2 regions of the Labrys methylaminiphilus subsp. lupini genome follow, and region 2 is predicted to be linked to the other one. Evidence: riboswitches for the same ligand, from Rfam matches in the RefSeq annotation. Region 2 holds a riboswitch; the other holds the start of a gene.
The links. A riboswitch is a leader RNA that binds a small molecule or an ion and turns the genes downstream of it on or off. The one in region 2 is predicted to bind thiamine pyrophosphate.

Region 1: another riboswitch for thiamine pyrophosphate. It lies ahead of thiB (thiamine ABC transporter substrate binding subunit); the one in region 2 lies ahead of thiC (phosphomethylpyrimidine synthase ThiC).

What each region holds. Positions count from the first base shown of each region.
Region 1 covers NZ_JBMDIH010000001.1:2,647,349-2,650,751, forward strand. Annotated here, with positions in the region: gene ACN6KF_RS12495 (ABC transporter permease subunit) at 1-1,059, opposite strand, end outside; gene thiB (thiamine ABC transporter substrate binding subunit) at 1,100-2,113, opposite strand; TPP riboswitch at 2,167-2,279, opposite strand; gene ACN6KF_RS12505 (HAD family hydrolase) at 2,381-3,043, opposite strand; gene ACN6KF_RS12510 (ABC transporter ATP-binding protein) at 3,040-3,403, opposite strand, start outside.
Region 2 covers NZ_JBMDIH010000001.1:4,213,841-4,217,243, forward strand. Annotated here, with positions in the region: gene ACN6KF_RS19905 (GMC family oxidoreductase) at 1-651, shown strand, start outside; TPP riboswitch at 900-1,007, shown strand; gene thiC (phosphomethylpyrimidine synthase ThiC) at 1,109-2,950, shown strand; gene thiO (glycine oxidase ThiO) at 2,934-3,403, shown strand, end outside.

The DNA.
Region 1 (3,403 bases), 1.6 Mb from region 2:
CATCAGTCTGGCAAGGCGCGGCCAGCCCTGCCCCATCAGGGCCAGGCGCGAGCGCGACAGCAGGAGGGCGGCCGCTAGCGACAGTGAGGCAGCCGCCAATGCGACCACCAGGCTGGTCGCCAGAGCCCGGGGCACCTGCGGGTCAATTCCTGCCAGCAGCGTGCGGCCGGCATGGAGGACGGCCAACAGGGGAGGCAGCAGCAAAAGCAAAGCAAGGCCGACGACCAGCGTATCCGCCAGCCGCAGCCAGCCTGCTTCCCGATCGGGCCGCTCCAATTTGCGCCCGAGGCTGGCGGCTTCGGGAGGACGCACCAGCAGGGGCGCAGCAAGCGTCACCAGCACTGCCATGGCGGCGATCTGCAGCAAGGCCAGCACGGCGGCCCTGGCGAAGTCGGCATCGGAATGAATGGCCTGGTAGATGGCAACCTCGAAAGTGGCGCTGCCGGGGCCGCCTCCGAGCGTGAGGGGAATGGCGAAAGAGGTTGCGCAGGCGATGAAGATCAGGAGGGCCAGCGCCGGCAGGTCCCGCTGCAGCACTGGCCAGTCGATACGGCGAAAAATGGTTGAAGGCGGCAGGCCGAGCGAGGCCGCCAGCCGCCAATGCTCCCCCGGCACCGTCTCCAGTGCCGCGAGGAACACCCGGCTCGCGAAGGCTCCGTTGAAGAAGACATTCACCATCAGAATGCCGGTAAGCCCGTAGAGCGAGATGCCCGGCAGGCCGATGGCCCCCAGCACGGCGTTGACGATGCCGGCCCGGCCATAGATGCCGGCAAAGGCGAACACGGCCACGATCGAAGGCAGCGCGGCCGCGACGCCGAACAGAGCCAGCAGCAGGCGGCGCCCTGGGAATTGCCGCCGGGCCAGCGCCAGGGCAACCAACGCCCCGAACGACAACGACAGCAAGGTGGAGAGCAGCGCTTGATAGACGGTGAAGCCGGCAATCGAGACGAGATAGCCGACATTGCCCTGCCAGGCATCGCCGCCAGCCGCGAGGAACAGGCTGGCGAGCGCTGCGAGCACGAGCGCGGCAAGGGCGCCAAGGAGAATCAGGCCGGGCATTCAGGATGGAGCGCGCAACGCCCTCTCGCTTTCGTTGCCGTCACTTGGCCATGGCGGCCAGCCATTCGTCGATCCAGGCCTTGCGGTTCTCGGCGAGCTTGGCGGGATCGGCCATCAGGGCCTTGGCGGGAACGGCAACGGCCTTGAAGCTATCCGGGAGTCCTGCGACCGGTGTCCTGGCCGGATACATCCAGTTGGTCTCGGGCAGCGCAGCCTGGGCCTCATCCGAGAGCAGGAAGGTGAGGAATTGACGCCCGAGCTCCTGTTGCTTGGAACTCGCCACCACCCCGGCGACTTCGACCTGGGTCTGATGGCCTTCCGGGAACATCGCGGCCTTGTAGTTGGTCTTCTTCTCGGCGCCGATGTGATAGGCGGGCGAGGTCGAATAGGAGAGCACCATGTCGGCCTCCCCCTTCAGGAACAGGCCATAGGCTTCCGACCAGCCCGAGGTGACGGTGACGATGCGCGGCTTCAGCGACTTCCAGGCCTCGGGGGCCTTGTCGCCATAGACGGCCCTGACCCAGGCGAGCAGGCCGAGGCCCGGCGTGGAGGTGCGCGGATCCTCGATCACCAGCTTGGGGCCGTTCTTGTCGTCGACCAGTTCCTTCAGGCTGGCCGGCGGGGTCTTGAGCTTGTCGCTGTCATAAACGAAGGCGAAATAGCCCCAGTCATAGGGAATGAAGGTCTTGTTGGTCCAAGGTTCGGGCAGAGAGAGCTTCTCGGCTGCCACGCCATGCGGCACGAAAAGACCGGACTTTTCCGCCTCTCCCATCAGATTGTCGTCGAGACCGACGACAACATCCGCCTTGGTCGAGGCGCCTTCAAGCTTGAGCTTGGCGAAGAGAGCGCCGCCGTCATCGGCGGTGACATAGGTCAGTTTGCAGTTGCACTTGGCCTCGAAGGCGGTTTGCAGCGGCTTGCCGGGACCGTATTCGCTCGAAAAGCTCTCATAGGTGTAGACGGTGAGCACCGGCTTGTCCTCGGCCGAGGCCGTCGTGGCAACGGTGGCCAGTGCGAGAGCGGCGAGCAGTTTCCTCAGCATAGCGTCCTCCATGTCGAAAACGGTTCGATACGGACGACGGCGGTGAAGAAAATTGCGGTGAAGCTGAAAGCTTCGAAGCTCATCCCTCCGCCGGCACGACCCGGATCAGGTTCGATGGGTTAGACGAAGCTTGCGGCCACCGTCTTCTCAGCCCTTGCGGGCACCCCATGAGACGATTCCCGTGTTAGCGCTTTCCCGAGGCAAGGGAAAGCCCGTTTCGTGGCGGAGATCGCCCACGGCCGACAAGGTGCAAAACTGACGAGGTTTATCTGCCTGCCATCAAGCGATGCCGAGCTGGGCCGCTGCGAAGGGCCGAAGGCGCGGATCCTCATAATCGGGAATCGCCAGTTCCACGCCCGCAGCCAGCAGTGCCTTCTCGCTCATGCTGGTAGCAAGACCGATCACGGCAAGGCCCGCTGCCTTGCCGGCCGTGATACCCGAGCGTGAATCCTCGAAGGCCAGGCTGGAAGCAGCCATTCCCTGCAGGCGTTCCAGGCCAACGAGATAAGGATCCGGATGGGGCTTGGGATTGGTAACCTCGGCGCCGATCACTACGGTAGGGAAGCGCTCCACCAGGCCCAGATTGACGAGTTGATGCTCCGCATTGTCCCGCGGCGCATTGGTGACCACGCCGATCGGCACGCCGTTCTTTTCGAGCCAGTCGAGAAAATCCGTCAGCCCCTTTGCCGGCTTGAGCCCGACGAAGAGGCTGCGAAACATCGCCTCCTTGTCGTCGACGAGCTTGAGTGCGACATCCTCGTCCAGACCCTTCAGGAAGTTCCTGGCGAGCAGGCTGTTGGGCTGGCCCATGATCTCGGAAACATAGGTATCAAGGGAGAGTTCGATGCCATGTGGCGCCACCATCTCGCGCCAGGCCTCGTAATGCAGGTGATCGGCATCGACCAGAGTGCCATCGAGATCGAAAAGGGCAACGGACTTCACGAAGCAAAACCTTCCAAAACAGGCGAGAGCTGAGGCTCTTCGCGGAACTGCACGGCATGGAGGGCGGCATAGCGCCCCCCTTTGGCGAGCAGCTCTTCATGGCTGCCCTCCTCGACCAACCGACCGCCGTCGATCACGCAGATCTTGTCCGCCTCCTGGACGGTCTGCAGCCTGTGGGCGATCACCACGACGGTACGGCCAGCGCAGAGATCGTCCAGAGCGTTCTGGACGGCCTGCTCGGACTGGGAGTCGAGCGCGGCAGTGGCTTCGTCCAGGAGGATGACCGAGGCATCGCGCAGAATGGCGCGCGCAATCGCGATGCGGGCGCGCTGGCCGCCGGAGAGCTGCAGGCCGCGCTCA
Region 2 (3,403 bases):
GGCAAGGCTGAGATCGCCCTCACCTATGTCCTCAAGCGCTCCGGGCCGATGGCGATGGCACCGAGCCAGCTCGGCATCTTCATGAAGTCGGATGCGCGTTTTGGCAGCGCCAATATCGAGTTCCATGTCCAGCCTCTGTCACTCGACGCCTTCGGGTCTCCGCTCCATCCCTTTCCGGCCATCACCGTCTCGGTCTGCAATCTCAGGCCGGAGGCACGCGGCCATGTCCGCATCGTCTCGCCGGATGCCCAGACCCATCCGGAAATCGCGCCGAACTACCTTTCCACGGAAGGCGACCGTGCGGTCGCGGCCGATTCGATCCGCGCGGCCCGCCGCCTGATGGCGACCCGGCGCATGCAGGCCTTCCGGCCGGAGGAGCTGAAGCCGGGGCCGGCGATCCAGTCGGCCGACGATCTCGCCAAGGCCGCCGGCGACATCGCCACCACCATCTTCCACCCGGTCGGAACGGCGCGGATGGGCACCGACGCGGCGGCCGTGGTCGACCCCGAGCTGCGCCTGCGCGGCATGTCCGGCCTGCGCATCGCCGATGCCTCGATCATGCCGACGATCGTCTCCGGCAATACCCATGCGCCCGTGGTGATGATCGCCGAGAAGGCCTCGGACATGATCGCCGCTGCCTGGCGGGGGTGAGGTCGTCCTTTGGAGGGGCGGGTCTTCGGACCCGGCTCTTTCAAGGTGTTGAGGTCCGAAGTCCAAATAGGGCAGAGCGGCCCCTCATCCGCCCCTTCGGGGCACCCAGTCCACTCCAAGTGGAGTGGACGATACCCGCAAGGGGAGAAGGCGCCGGCAGGCGGATGAGGGGTGGCAACGCTCCTTCTTCCAAAATAATGCGACAATCCTTCCCTCTGGACGCCCGGCGATTCCGGGTCTAACCTTGGAATCGTTCCGAGGGGTGTCCTGCGCAAGCGGGGCTGAGATGGCCTAGAGCCGAACCCTTCGAACCTGATCCGGGTCATGCCGGCGAAGGGACGGGAACAGGGCTTTGGCGCTAGGAATTGGCTCCAGGTCCCGGAATCGGCTGGGATGCCGGTTCTGCCCAGACAATCGTCGCCCCGGATCTCCATGACTCGCAACGAGGAGGAGATCCATGAACATCCAAAATCCCAAGACCAAGATTGCCGCGCCGCAAAGCGTGACCACGGGGCCCATCGCCGGCTCCCGCAAGGTCTATGCGGCCCCCGCTTCGCATCCTCAGATGCGGGTGCCCTTTCGTGAGATCGCGCTGAGCGATGCTTCGCTCGCCCCGATCCGCGTCTACGATCCCTCCGGCCCCTATACCGAGGACAGCGCTAGCATCGACCTGCAGCAGGGCCTGCCAACCCTGCGCGAAAGCTGGATCGCCGGCCGCGGCTTCGGCGCGATCGATGGCCGCACCGTTAGACCTGAGGACAATGGCAATGTCTCCGCCGACAGGCTCGTGGCACCCTGCCCGGCTGATCGTAAGCTGCGCCGGGGCGCCGACGGCCAGCGCGTCACCCAATATGAGTTCGCCAAGGCCGGCATCGTCACCGAGGAGATGGTCTACGCCGCCTTCCGTGAAAACCTCGCCCGCGAGAAAGCCTTGGACGGCGCGGCCGAGCGCCGGGCCGATGGCGAGGATTTCGGCGCGGCCATCCCTGAATTCGTCACGCCGGAATTCGTGCGCGACGAGATCGCCCTGGGACGGGCCATTCTGCCCGCCAACATCAACCATCTCGAACTCGAGCCGATGGTGATCGGCCGCAACTTCCTGGTGAAGGTCAACGCCAATATCGGCAACTCAGCCGTCACCTCGGGTGCCGCCGAGGAGGTGGAGAAGCTGGTCTGGGCCACGCGCTGGGGCGCCGACACCGTTATGGACCTCTCCACCGGGCGCAACATCCACAACATCCGCTCCTGGATCCTGCGCAACTCGCCGGTGCCGATCGGCACGGTGCCGATCTACCAGGCGCTGGAGAAGGTCGACGGCGATCCCTTGAAGCTCGATTGGGAGGTGTTCAAGGACACGCTGATCGAGCAGGCCGAGCAGGGCGTCGACTATTTCACCATCCATGCCGGCGTTCGCCTCGCCCATGTTCCACTCACCGCCAGCCGGGTCACCGGTATCGTCTCGCGCGGCGGCTCGATCATGGCGCGCTGGTGCCTGGCCGGTCATCGCGAAAGCTTCCTCTACGAGCATTTCGGCGACATCTGCGACATCATGCGCCGCTATGACGTCTCCTTCTCGCTCGGCGACGGCTTGCGTCCGGGCTCGATTGCCGATGCCAACGACGCCGCCCAGTTCGCCGAACTGGAGACGCTGGGCGAGTTGACCAAGATCGCCTGGGACAAGGGCTGCCAGGTGATGATCGAGGGGCCGGGCCATGTGCCGATGCACAAGATCAAGCAGAACATGGACAAGCAGCTCGCCGCCTGCGGCGAGGCTCCCTTCTACACCCTCGGGCCGCTGACCACCGACATCGCGCCGGGCTATGACCACATCACCTCCGGCATCGGTGCGGCGATGATCGGCTGGTTCGGCACCGCGATGCTCTGCTACGTCACGCCCAAGGAGCATCTCGGCCTGCCCAACCGCGACGACGTCAAGACCGGCGTGATCACCTATCGCATCGCCGCCCATGCCGCCGACCTCGCCAAGGGCCATCCGGCGGCCAAGGTCCGCGACGATGCCCTGTCGCAGGCGCGCTTCGACTTCCGCTGGGAGGACCAGTTCAACCTCTCCCTCGATCCGGATACCGCGCGCGCCTATCACGACGAGACCTTGCCCAAGGACGTGCACAAGGTCGCCCATTTCTGCTCGATGTGCGGGCCGAAATTCTGCTCGATGAAGATCACGCAGGATCTGCGAGAAGAAGTCCGGGCGATGGAAGAAGCCGCACGGCAGGGCATGGCGGAAAAATCGCGCGAATTCCTCGAACAGGGCGGGGCCCTCTATGTCCCGGCCGAGTGACGGACGACGGCGCATCACCATTGTCGGGGCCGGCGTTGCCGGCCTCGTTACGGCAATGGAATGCGCGGCGCGAGGTGCCGAGGTCGAGATCCTGGAGCGCAGCGAGGTCCTGGGTGCCCAGGCCTGTTCCTGGCTGGCCGGCGGCATGCTGGCGCCCTGGTGCGAGCGGGAAAGTGCCGAGGTCGAGGTCGAGCGGCGCGGCGAACTCGCTCTCGCCTGGTGGCCGCGCCATGTGCGGGAAACTGTTCAGCGCGGCACGCTGGTGGTCGCGCCCGCCCGCGACGGCAGCGAGATCGCCCGTTTCGCCCGCCGCACCCAGGCCCATCTCCCGATGGATGAGCCCGGCATTGCCACGCTCGAGCCCGATCTTGCGGGCCGCTTCCACCAAGGCCTGTTCTTTCCGCGCGAAGCCCATCTCGACCCGAGACGGGCGCTGCAGGTGCTGGCAGGGCG